DNA from 2 places in the Mesorhizobium erdmanii genome. Region 2 is predicted to be linked to the other one. Evidence: riboswitches for the same ligand, from Rfam matches in the RefSeq annotation. Region 2 holds a riboswitch; the other holds the start of a gene.
What was found. Region 2 has a riboswitch for cobalamin ahead of metE (5-methyltetrahydropteroyltriglutamate--homocysteine S-methyltransferase). Riboswitches for the same ligand answer to the same signal wherever they lie in the genome.

Region 1 (4,209 bases), 2.7 Mb from region 2:
ACGCTTGCCGGACAATTGGCGGGCATGTTGTGCCGGGTGATGGGCGCCAGCGCGCTGTCGATCACGCTCAACCTCTACATCATGGACCACATCCGCAAGACCGACTTCATGCAGGCCGAATCGCTGCGCATGGCGTGGTCGATGCTCGCCTGGACCGGCGGGCCGACGCTCGGCATCTTCCTCTACACGCGCTTCGGCATCTACGCCGCGCATGGTGCGGTGGCGGTTTTCGCGCTGGCCCTGCTGGCGCTGTTCTGGACCTATCGGCTGGGCGACAACCAGTCGATACGGCCAGGCAAGACCCGGCCGGCCAATCCGCTCGCCAATATCGGTCGCTTCATCGCACAGCCCAGATTGAGGCTGGCCTGGCTGATCGCCTTCGGGCGCTCCTGCTTCTGGACGACCTTCTTCGTCTACGGGCCACTGTTCATGGTCATCACGGGCGAGGGCAAGCTGGCCGGCGGCCTGCTGGTCTCGGCCGGCAACGCGCTTTTGTTCATGGCCATCTTCTGGGGCAAGGCCGGGAAGCGCTTCGGCGGCCGCCGCACCATGACATTTGCCTATTTCGCCATGTCGGCAATGCTGCTGGCCGCGGGCACGGTGGGAGCGAGCGCACCGTTGCTGACCGGGGCTTTCCTGCTTGGCGGCGCGTTCTTCACCATCGCGCTCGACGCGCTGGGTTCGACCGCCTTCATGCGCTCGGTGCGCTCCTATGAACGGGCGCAGATGGCGGCGGTCTACCGCACCTATCTCGATTTTTCCGAGCTGACCCCGCCGCTGGTCTACTCCGTCGTGCTGATCTTCTTCGGCCTGGGCTCGGTGTTCGTCACGCTCGGCCTGCTGGCGGCCGTATGCGGCTTCGTGACATGGCGGTATCTGCCGAAGTCGCTGTGAGGATCACGGCGAAAGCGTCGCATGCCCTTCGCGCACCCAATTGTGGAAGCGGTGCAGCTCATATTCCTCGGGCATCAGCACGCCGGCTTCGTGCCGCATCGAACGCAGGCCCCTCTGGTTGACCTCGCAGATCGCTGCATCCTCTTCCAGCACCTGTGTGCCGAAGGCGACGATATTGTCGATGTCGGTCGTGGCCAGCGCCTCGGGCGCGAACAGCCATTCGGCGACAAGCTCCGTCTGTTCGGGGTCGAGCGGCACCAGGCGCACGGTCCTGACATAGTCGACATGACCAACGATGAACATCGAGGGCAGGCTGGTGGCGTAGGTCTGGCCGGAGGCGCGTTCGGTTGGTGTCAGCCCCGGAAAGACCGGCCCATGCGTCTGGCCGTCGCGCGACCAGGTCTCGGCCCCGGCGCGCAGGCCGCCGGAAAACTCGGGCGCGTCATTGTCGGCGTGGCGCGTCCATTCGGGGTCGTCATGCCGGCTCATCAGGCCGCGGCCATAGATCGGCACCAGCCGCGACAGGTCCTTGTGGACGCCCGGACAGTGCAGGCACTCGTTGAAGTTTTCCCAAAATATCTTCCAATTGCAGTGCATCACCTTGCGCAGCACATGGCCGGTCACCAGCGTTTCCAGCGGCCAGTTGCCGAGATTGCCGGAGGTGGGGTCGAAGGATGCCTGCGCGGAGCCCGCCGCGCCCTCCTGCAGATTGATGAACACGAAGCCGCGCCAGACCGAGAGCGCGACGCGGTAGAGCGGATGGTCTGATTTGTCGAAGCCGTCCGGCAGCGATTTCGACGGCACCCGCACGAGGTCGCCGCGCAGCGAATAGGACCAGGCATGATAGGGGCACGTGATCAGCCGCGCCTTCAGCCGGCCCTCGCTTTCCTGGCAAAGCTGCGAGCCGCGATGGCGGCAGGTGTTGTGGAAGGCGCGCAGTTCGCCGGTGTCGTCACGCAGCACGACAATGTCCTGCGTACCGATGCGGAATCGGCGGAAGGCCAGCGGCTGGGCCAGATCGGCCTCTCGGCAGACGAGCAGCCAGCTCTTGTACCAGATGGCATCGAGGTCGCGCTGGTAGCTCGCACCGTCCCAATAGGCAGATGAGGGCAGGGTCGGTTCGGCCTGGGTCAGGCCATTATAGGGATCGCGCTCGCTGGCAGTGGGATGCATGGCTGGCTTCCTGTGAAGGCGCCAGCCGACACCTGGCCGGGCGAATTGTCAATTGTCGTGCCTGGAGACGGCATGGCGCAATCTCGCTGTTCGCCGGCGGAATTTGGTTTGCCGCGTCTCGTGATTTTCCCTATAGTCATCCGGTCGTCGGTTCCACTTTGGAGCCAAGAGGGAATGTGGTGCGGGCAAAAGTCTTGCCCAATGCCGCGGCTGCCCCCGCAACTGTGTGCGGTAGTCCTCTCCATATGCCACTGAAGACTCGTCTTCGGGAAGGTGGAGAAGGGCGCTGATCCGTGAGCCAGGAGACCTGCCGACGACGGCAAAACTGACAGGCCCTCGGGTGGAGGGTGAAAGGACAAGACATGAATACCGCTTCCGTCTCCCTCGGCGCTTCCGTCTCCTCGCAGTCGCGCTTCATGCAGCTGGCGCTCGCCGCGCTGCTCGGCACGTTCATCATCGGCTTTGTCGGCTTCTCGCATATCGATGCGGTCCACAATGCCGGTCATGACAACCGGCATTCGATGGCGTTTCCCTGCCACTGACGAGGGTCTGACATCATGAATCTGTTTCGCAACGTCGTGTTCATCGCGGCGATCGCAGGGCTCGTGGCCGGCGTCGCTCTTGCCTGCATGCAGGCCTATGCCACCGTGCCGCTGATCCTCAAGGCGGAAGTCTACGAACAGGCTGAAGGCGGCCACAAGCATGAACACGCCGCGGCGCCGGCTGATGCCGCCAGCGGCAACGCAATGAGCTCCGCCGCACCGGCGGCATCAAATACCATGAGCACTGCCACGCCGGCACCGGCCGAAGCTGCCGCTCCGGCCGAAGACGAGGGCTGGGCGCCGGCCGACGGCTTCGAGCGCTTTGCGTTCAACGTCGTCTCCAACGTCGTCACGGGCATCGGCTTCGCATTGATCCTGGTCGCGGTTTCGGAATTCGCCGGCGGCATCGGCAATTGGCGCCAGGGCGTGTTTTGGGGGCTGGCCGGCTTTGCCGTGTTCACGCTGGCGCCTGGGCTCGGCCTGCCGCCGGAACTGCCGGCCATGCCTGCCGCCGACCTGACGCAGCGACAGATCTGGTGGGTGGCAACCGTCGTCGCGACCGCCATCGGGCTCGGCCTGATCGCGTTCCGCAAGTCGCTGCCGCTGGCCATTCTCGGCGTGGCGCTGATCGTTGCCCCGCACATCGTCGGCGCGCCGCAGCCGGACAGCTTCGAGACGCCGATCCCGGAAGGCTTGCACCACCAGTTCGTGGTGGCGGTGACCGTGACCAATCTGGTGTTCTGGCTGGTGCTTGGCGCTGTCGTCGGCGTGGTACGCGGACGCTTCACCGGCAGCGCGACCAGCCTGCGCGACAGCTTTGCCTGATCAAGGCAAGCTGACCTTCATCGTCGGCGGTGCGCGCTCCGGCAAGAGCGCGCATGCCGAAGCCCTGGCGACGGCGTTGGCGTCGCCCTGGACCTATATCGCCACGGCCCAAGCCTATGACGACGAGATGCGTGAGCGTATCGCATTGCACCGCTCGCGGCGTGGCGAGGGCTGGACGACCATCGACGCACCGCTAGACCTTGCCGGCGCGCTCGAGGCCTTGCCCGACAACCAGCCGGTGCTGGTCGACTGCCTGACGCTGTGGCTGACCAATCACATGCTGGCCGATCACGACGTTGGCGCCGAGTGCCGGCGGCTGGCGGATGTGCTGTCGCGGACGCGCGGGCCTTGGTTCGTTGTCTCCAACGAGGTCGGGCAAGGCATCGTGCCTGACAATGCGCTGGCGCGCCGTTTTCGCGATGACGCCGGACGGCTCAACCAGCAGATTGCGGCGATTGCCGACACGGTGCTGCTGATGGTGGCGGGACTGCCGCTCAAGGTGAAATGAGATGACCGACCTGGACAACGAGCCCACAGAAGACCGGGACGAAGAGCGCCACCGCGCCAAGATGGCCAAGCGCAAGGCGGTGCAGGACGCCGAGGTGGCGGCCAAGACGATCGAAAAAGGGCTGCTCATCGTCAACACCGGACCCGGCAAGGGCAAGACCACTGCCGCCTTCGGCCTCGCGCTTCGCATGCTCGGCTACGGCAAGCGTGTCGGCGTCGTCCAGTTCATCAAGGGCAAGTGGCATACGGGCGAGAAGGATGCGTTTGC
Region 2 (4,209 bases):
ATTTTGTCGCGACACATCTCCAATGATGATCGGGGGTCGCACAAAGCGCGAGCCATAGCTCTGCACCCACCCGTGTTGCGTGAAGGCGAAGCCGCGGAGCTGCTCGGCGAAATACTGCACCATATCGTTGCGCTCGAATTCGCCGTGGACCAGCACGTCGAGTCCGATCTCTTCTTGCCAGCGAACGGCGGCTTCTATCTCTTTCTTCAGGAACGCCTCATAGTCGACGTAACTCAGCTTGCCCTTGGCATGAGCTGCCCGCGCCTTGCGAACCTCGGCTGTTTGCGGGAAGGAGCCGATCGTCGTGGTGGGGAAGGAGGGCAAGCCAAACGTGTCGGCCTGAAGCTTGGAGCGCACGGTGAATGCACTCTTGCGGCGCGTCATGCCGACGTTGATGCCGGCGACCCGGCCTTCGACGAGCGGATCATGCACCTTCGCGGATGTCGCGCGAACGGCGGCAGCCTCAGCCGACGCCTCCAGTTCGGCGGCGACCGCGTCCCGGCCTTCGGCCAGGGCACGGGCGAGCACGACCAGCTCGTCGGTCTTTTGCGCCGCGAAGGCGAGCCACGACTTCACATCCGCATCGAGTGCCGTCTCCATGTCCAGGTCGATCGGCACATGCAGCATCGAGCAGGACGGGGCGATCTCCACGCGGTCCAGCGGCCAGCCGGCGACGATCGGCTTGACGCGGTCAAGTATGGCAGGCAGATTCGCGCGCCAGACGTTGCGCCCGTCGATCAGCCCGAGCGAGAGCACAAGTTCCTTCTGCGCGAGCCGGCCGACGGTCTCCAACTGCTCTGGAGCGCGCACGAGGTCGACGTGCAGTCCCGCCACGGGCAGAGAAATTGCGGTCTCGAGATTGTCTCCCAGCGATCCGAAATAGGTAGCGACCATGATCTTCAACTCCGGTGCTGCTTTTGACAGCCGGCAGTAGGCGAATTGGAGCGCATCCCGTTCGTTGGGAACCAGATCGACCACGAGCGCCGGCTCATCGATCTGCACCCAATCGGCTCCCGCGAGCTTCAGCCTCCGCAGGAGCTCCTCGTAGACGGGCAGCAGCCGTGGCAGGAGGGCGATAGGGTTGAAACCTTCCTCAGGTGACTTCGCCAACTTGAGAAAGCTAACCGGTCCAAGCAGGACCGGGCGCGTGTGGATGCCGAGGGCCTTGGCCTCAAGGAAATGATCGACCGGTTTCGCCGACGAGAGGGCAAAGCTCTGGTCGTCCCTGAGTTCCGGCACAATGTAGTGATAGTTGGTGTCGAACCATTTGGTCATTTCCATCGCCGCAAGGCCATGCCCATTGGCCGCATGCTCGTCACCGGCATGTCCACAATCAGCGGCCTGACCTTGGTTGCCGCGCGCCATGGCGAAATAGGTATCGAGTGGGACCTCGCCGTCAGTCCAGGTGTATCGTGCCGGCACGGCGCCGACCATGGCGACGGTGTCGAGCACATGGTCATAAAGCGAGAAATCGTTGGACGGGATTTTCGACACGCCGCGATCGTGCTGCTCCCTCCAGCTGGCGGCGCGTAGCGCCTTCGACGTCGCGAGCAGGTCGGCAGCGGGAGATTTTCCGGACCAGTAGTTTTCAAGCGCGAATTTCAGTCCCCGCCGTCGACCGATACGCGGCACGCCGAGCGTTGCCACAGGAATTTGTTGAGAGACAGTCATGCCATACCCCGATGGTTGGGGCGGGGGACAAGGAACGCGCGAGCAGGCGGCACGAAGCCGAGCTGCCGCGACCACCAGACACCCCGCCCGTGGACGTTGTTGGTCGTGGCAGGTCTCCTGGCTCGCGGGTCAAAGCCTGCGCCCGTCTTCCCGAGGCCGTTCGCCTCAGTGACATCAATGGGCTTGGCTCGCCGCTAACAGTTGCGGGGGCAGCGCCGGTGTCGCACCGGCTTCCCTCTTAGCTCCGCTACGGCAGTGCCGCGCGGAGAACCATGACATGCGCACAATCACAGCCGCTTCGCTCCTTGTCAATACCATATAACGAGATGTCTATGTGATTATGCGAAACGCTCACCAGTTGCCCCGTAGCCTGGTGCTCAGCACGCCCGCTGAATTGCCGGATCTTGCGAGCGTGCAGGCAGAAGCTTCAAATCCCACCCATGCAGAGGTATTTCATTTCGAGGTAGTCCTCGAGGCCATGGCGAGAACCCTCCCGCCCGATGCCCGACTGCTTCATGCCGCCAAAGGGCGCTGCTTCCGAAGACATACGACCCGTGTTGATGCCAACCATGCCATATTCCAATGCCTCGGCCACGCGCCAGACACGCTTGAGGTTCGAGGCATAGAAATAGGCGGCGAGGCCGTAGATCGTGTCGTTGGCCTCACGCACAACCTGATCGGCATCGTGGAAGCGAATGATTGGCGCCAGCGGCCCGAAAGTCTCCTCTTGCGCAACCGCCATGATGCTGGAAATTTCGGTAAGCACTGTGGGCTTGAAGAAGGTGCCATCCTTGCCGATACGTTCGGCCCCGCATCGAATAGCCCCACCCTTGGCAACGGCATCTGCGATGTGCGACTCGATCTTGGCCAGAGCATGCCTGTCGATGAGCGGTCCGATGTCCACTCCGGCAGCGAAGCCGTCGCCGACCGACAAGTGCCGGACTTTCTCCACGAACTTCTCGACGAACTCATCGTGAACGCTCGATTGGACGTAAAGACGGTTTGCCGAAACGCAAGTTTGGCCGCCGTTGCGGAACTTCGCCTGGATTGCGCCGTCAACCGCGGCGTCAATGTCAGCGTCGTCGAACACAATGAAAGGGGCATTGCCGCCGAGCTCGAGGCTGACCTTCTTGATCTGTTCGGAGCACTGGCGCATGAGCAGCCGGCCAACCTCGGTCGAGCCCGTAACGCTGATCTTTCGAACCTTGGGATTGGAGCAGAGTTCGCGTCCAACGGCATCACCTTCGCACGCATAGACCAGGTTGATGACGCCGTCGGGAAAGCCGGCCTGCTGCGCGAGGGCAAACATTGCACCTGCCACGAGCGGCGTCTGTTCAGCAGGTTTGAGCACGATCGCGCAGCCGGCCGCCAGGGCCGGCGAGATCTTGCGCGCCACCATCGACGCCGGGAAATTCCATGGGGTAATCGTGCCGACCACACCGATCGGCTGCTTGATGACCAGCATGCGACGGTCTGTCGAGGGTGCGGGGATCGTCTCGCCATAGATGCGATTGGCTTCTTCGGCGTACCATTGCAGGTAGGCCGCCGCATGCGACAATTCCGACTTGGCCTCGGCAAGGGGTTTGCCCATTTCCGCGGTCACTATCGCGGCAAGGTCATCGGCGTGGTCGATGATGAGCTGATGCCAGCGCCACAGAACGTCACTGCGTTCTCGGGCGGTCAGCCCCGCCCATCCAGGCTGCGCTACGTAGGCCTTGTCGACCGCAGCGCGTGTCTCCTCCACACCCATGTCCGGAAGTATTGCCAGCATTTCGCTGCTCGATGGGTTGAGGACCTCGAATGTCCGCTGGCTAACCGGCATGCCGAGCGCCGGCAGGCGATCGATGGCGCGAAACAGGTCAGGGGATTTCAGGTGGCGGATCATCGGCAGGCACAGGGGCAATACTAAATTCCTCTCAAACACAGCGGACACGTAAGTCGGCAGGCCTCGGTTTGTACTCCGCACCTGCGGGTTCTTTAAAGGGCCTCGACCATACGGCTGGTAGAGAATTCGGGCTCGCCGCGTCCGATACCGGCAAAAGCCAGCTGAAGCGAGGTCTGGGGCAGGGCGTATGCGACCGACGCTCATTGCCCGAGCTTCGGGATGACATCAGGTACCGCGGCGAGCGCCTGCTTCTCAGGCAAATCAACTGGTCGAGTCTTCCGCTCGCAATCAGTGAATCCGGGGTGAATGCCGCACTCTCTAAGCGCTGGAAGGCCGGAAGGTGACCGGCAGGCGCTGCGGGCAGCGAATGATGTAAGACGGCATGTAGACGACGTCCTCCGGGGCGATGGTCAGCGCCAGATCCTCCAGCCGCCCGAACAGTGCGGGGAAGGCGCAGCGCAATTCCAGGCGCGCCAGCGCAGCGCCCAGGCAGGCATGCGGCCCCTCGCCGAACGACAGATGCGGGTTGTGCCGCCGGGTGACATCGAACCTGTCGGCGCCGGGACCGAAGGCCTTTTCGTCCCGGTTCGCCGCATGGAACGCCATCAGGACGGCATCGCCGCGGCGGACCATGCATCCGTCGATCTCCACGT

Region 1: another riboswitch for cobalamin. It lies ahead of EB233_RS16725 (CbtB domain-containing protein); the one in region 2 lies ahead of metE (5-methyltetrahydropteroyltriglutamate--homocysteine S-methyltransferase).

The regions. Positions count from the first base shown of each region.
Region 1 covers NZ_CP033361.1:3,451,792-3,456,000, forward strand. The annotation lists gene EB233_RS16715 (MFS transporter) at 1-894, shown strand, start outside; gene EB233_RS16720 (aromatic ring-hydroxylating oxygenase subunit alpha) at 898-2,067, opposite strand; cobalamin riboswitch at 2,199-2,396, shown strand; gene EB233_RS16725 (CbtB domain-containing protein) at 2,430-2,609, shown strand; gene EB233_RS16730 (CbtA family protein) at 2,625-3,434, shown strand; gene cobU (bifunctional adenosylcobinamide kinase/adenosylcobinamide-phosphate guanylyltransferase) at 3,427-3,942, shown strand; gene cobO (cob(I)yrinic acid a,c-diamide adenosyltransferase) at 3,944-4,209, shown strand, end outside.
Region 2 covers NZ_CP033361.1:6,126,631-6,130,839, reverse strand. The annotation lists gene metE (5-methyltetrahydropteroyltriglutamate--homocysteine S-methyltransferase) at 1-1,647, opposite strand, end outside; cobalamin riboswitch at 1,762-1,961, opposite strand; gene EB233_RS29480 (NAD-dependent succinate-semialdehyde dehydrogenase) at 2,099-3,556, opposite strand; gene EB233_RS29475 (cytochrome P450 family protein) at 3,875-4,209, opposite strand, start outside.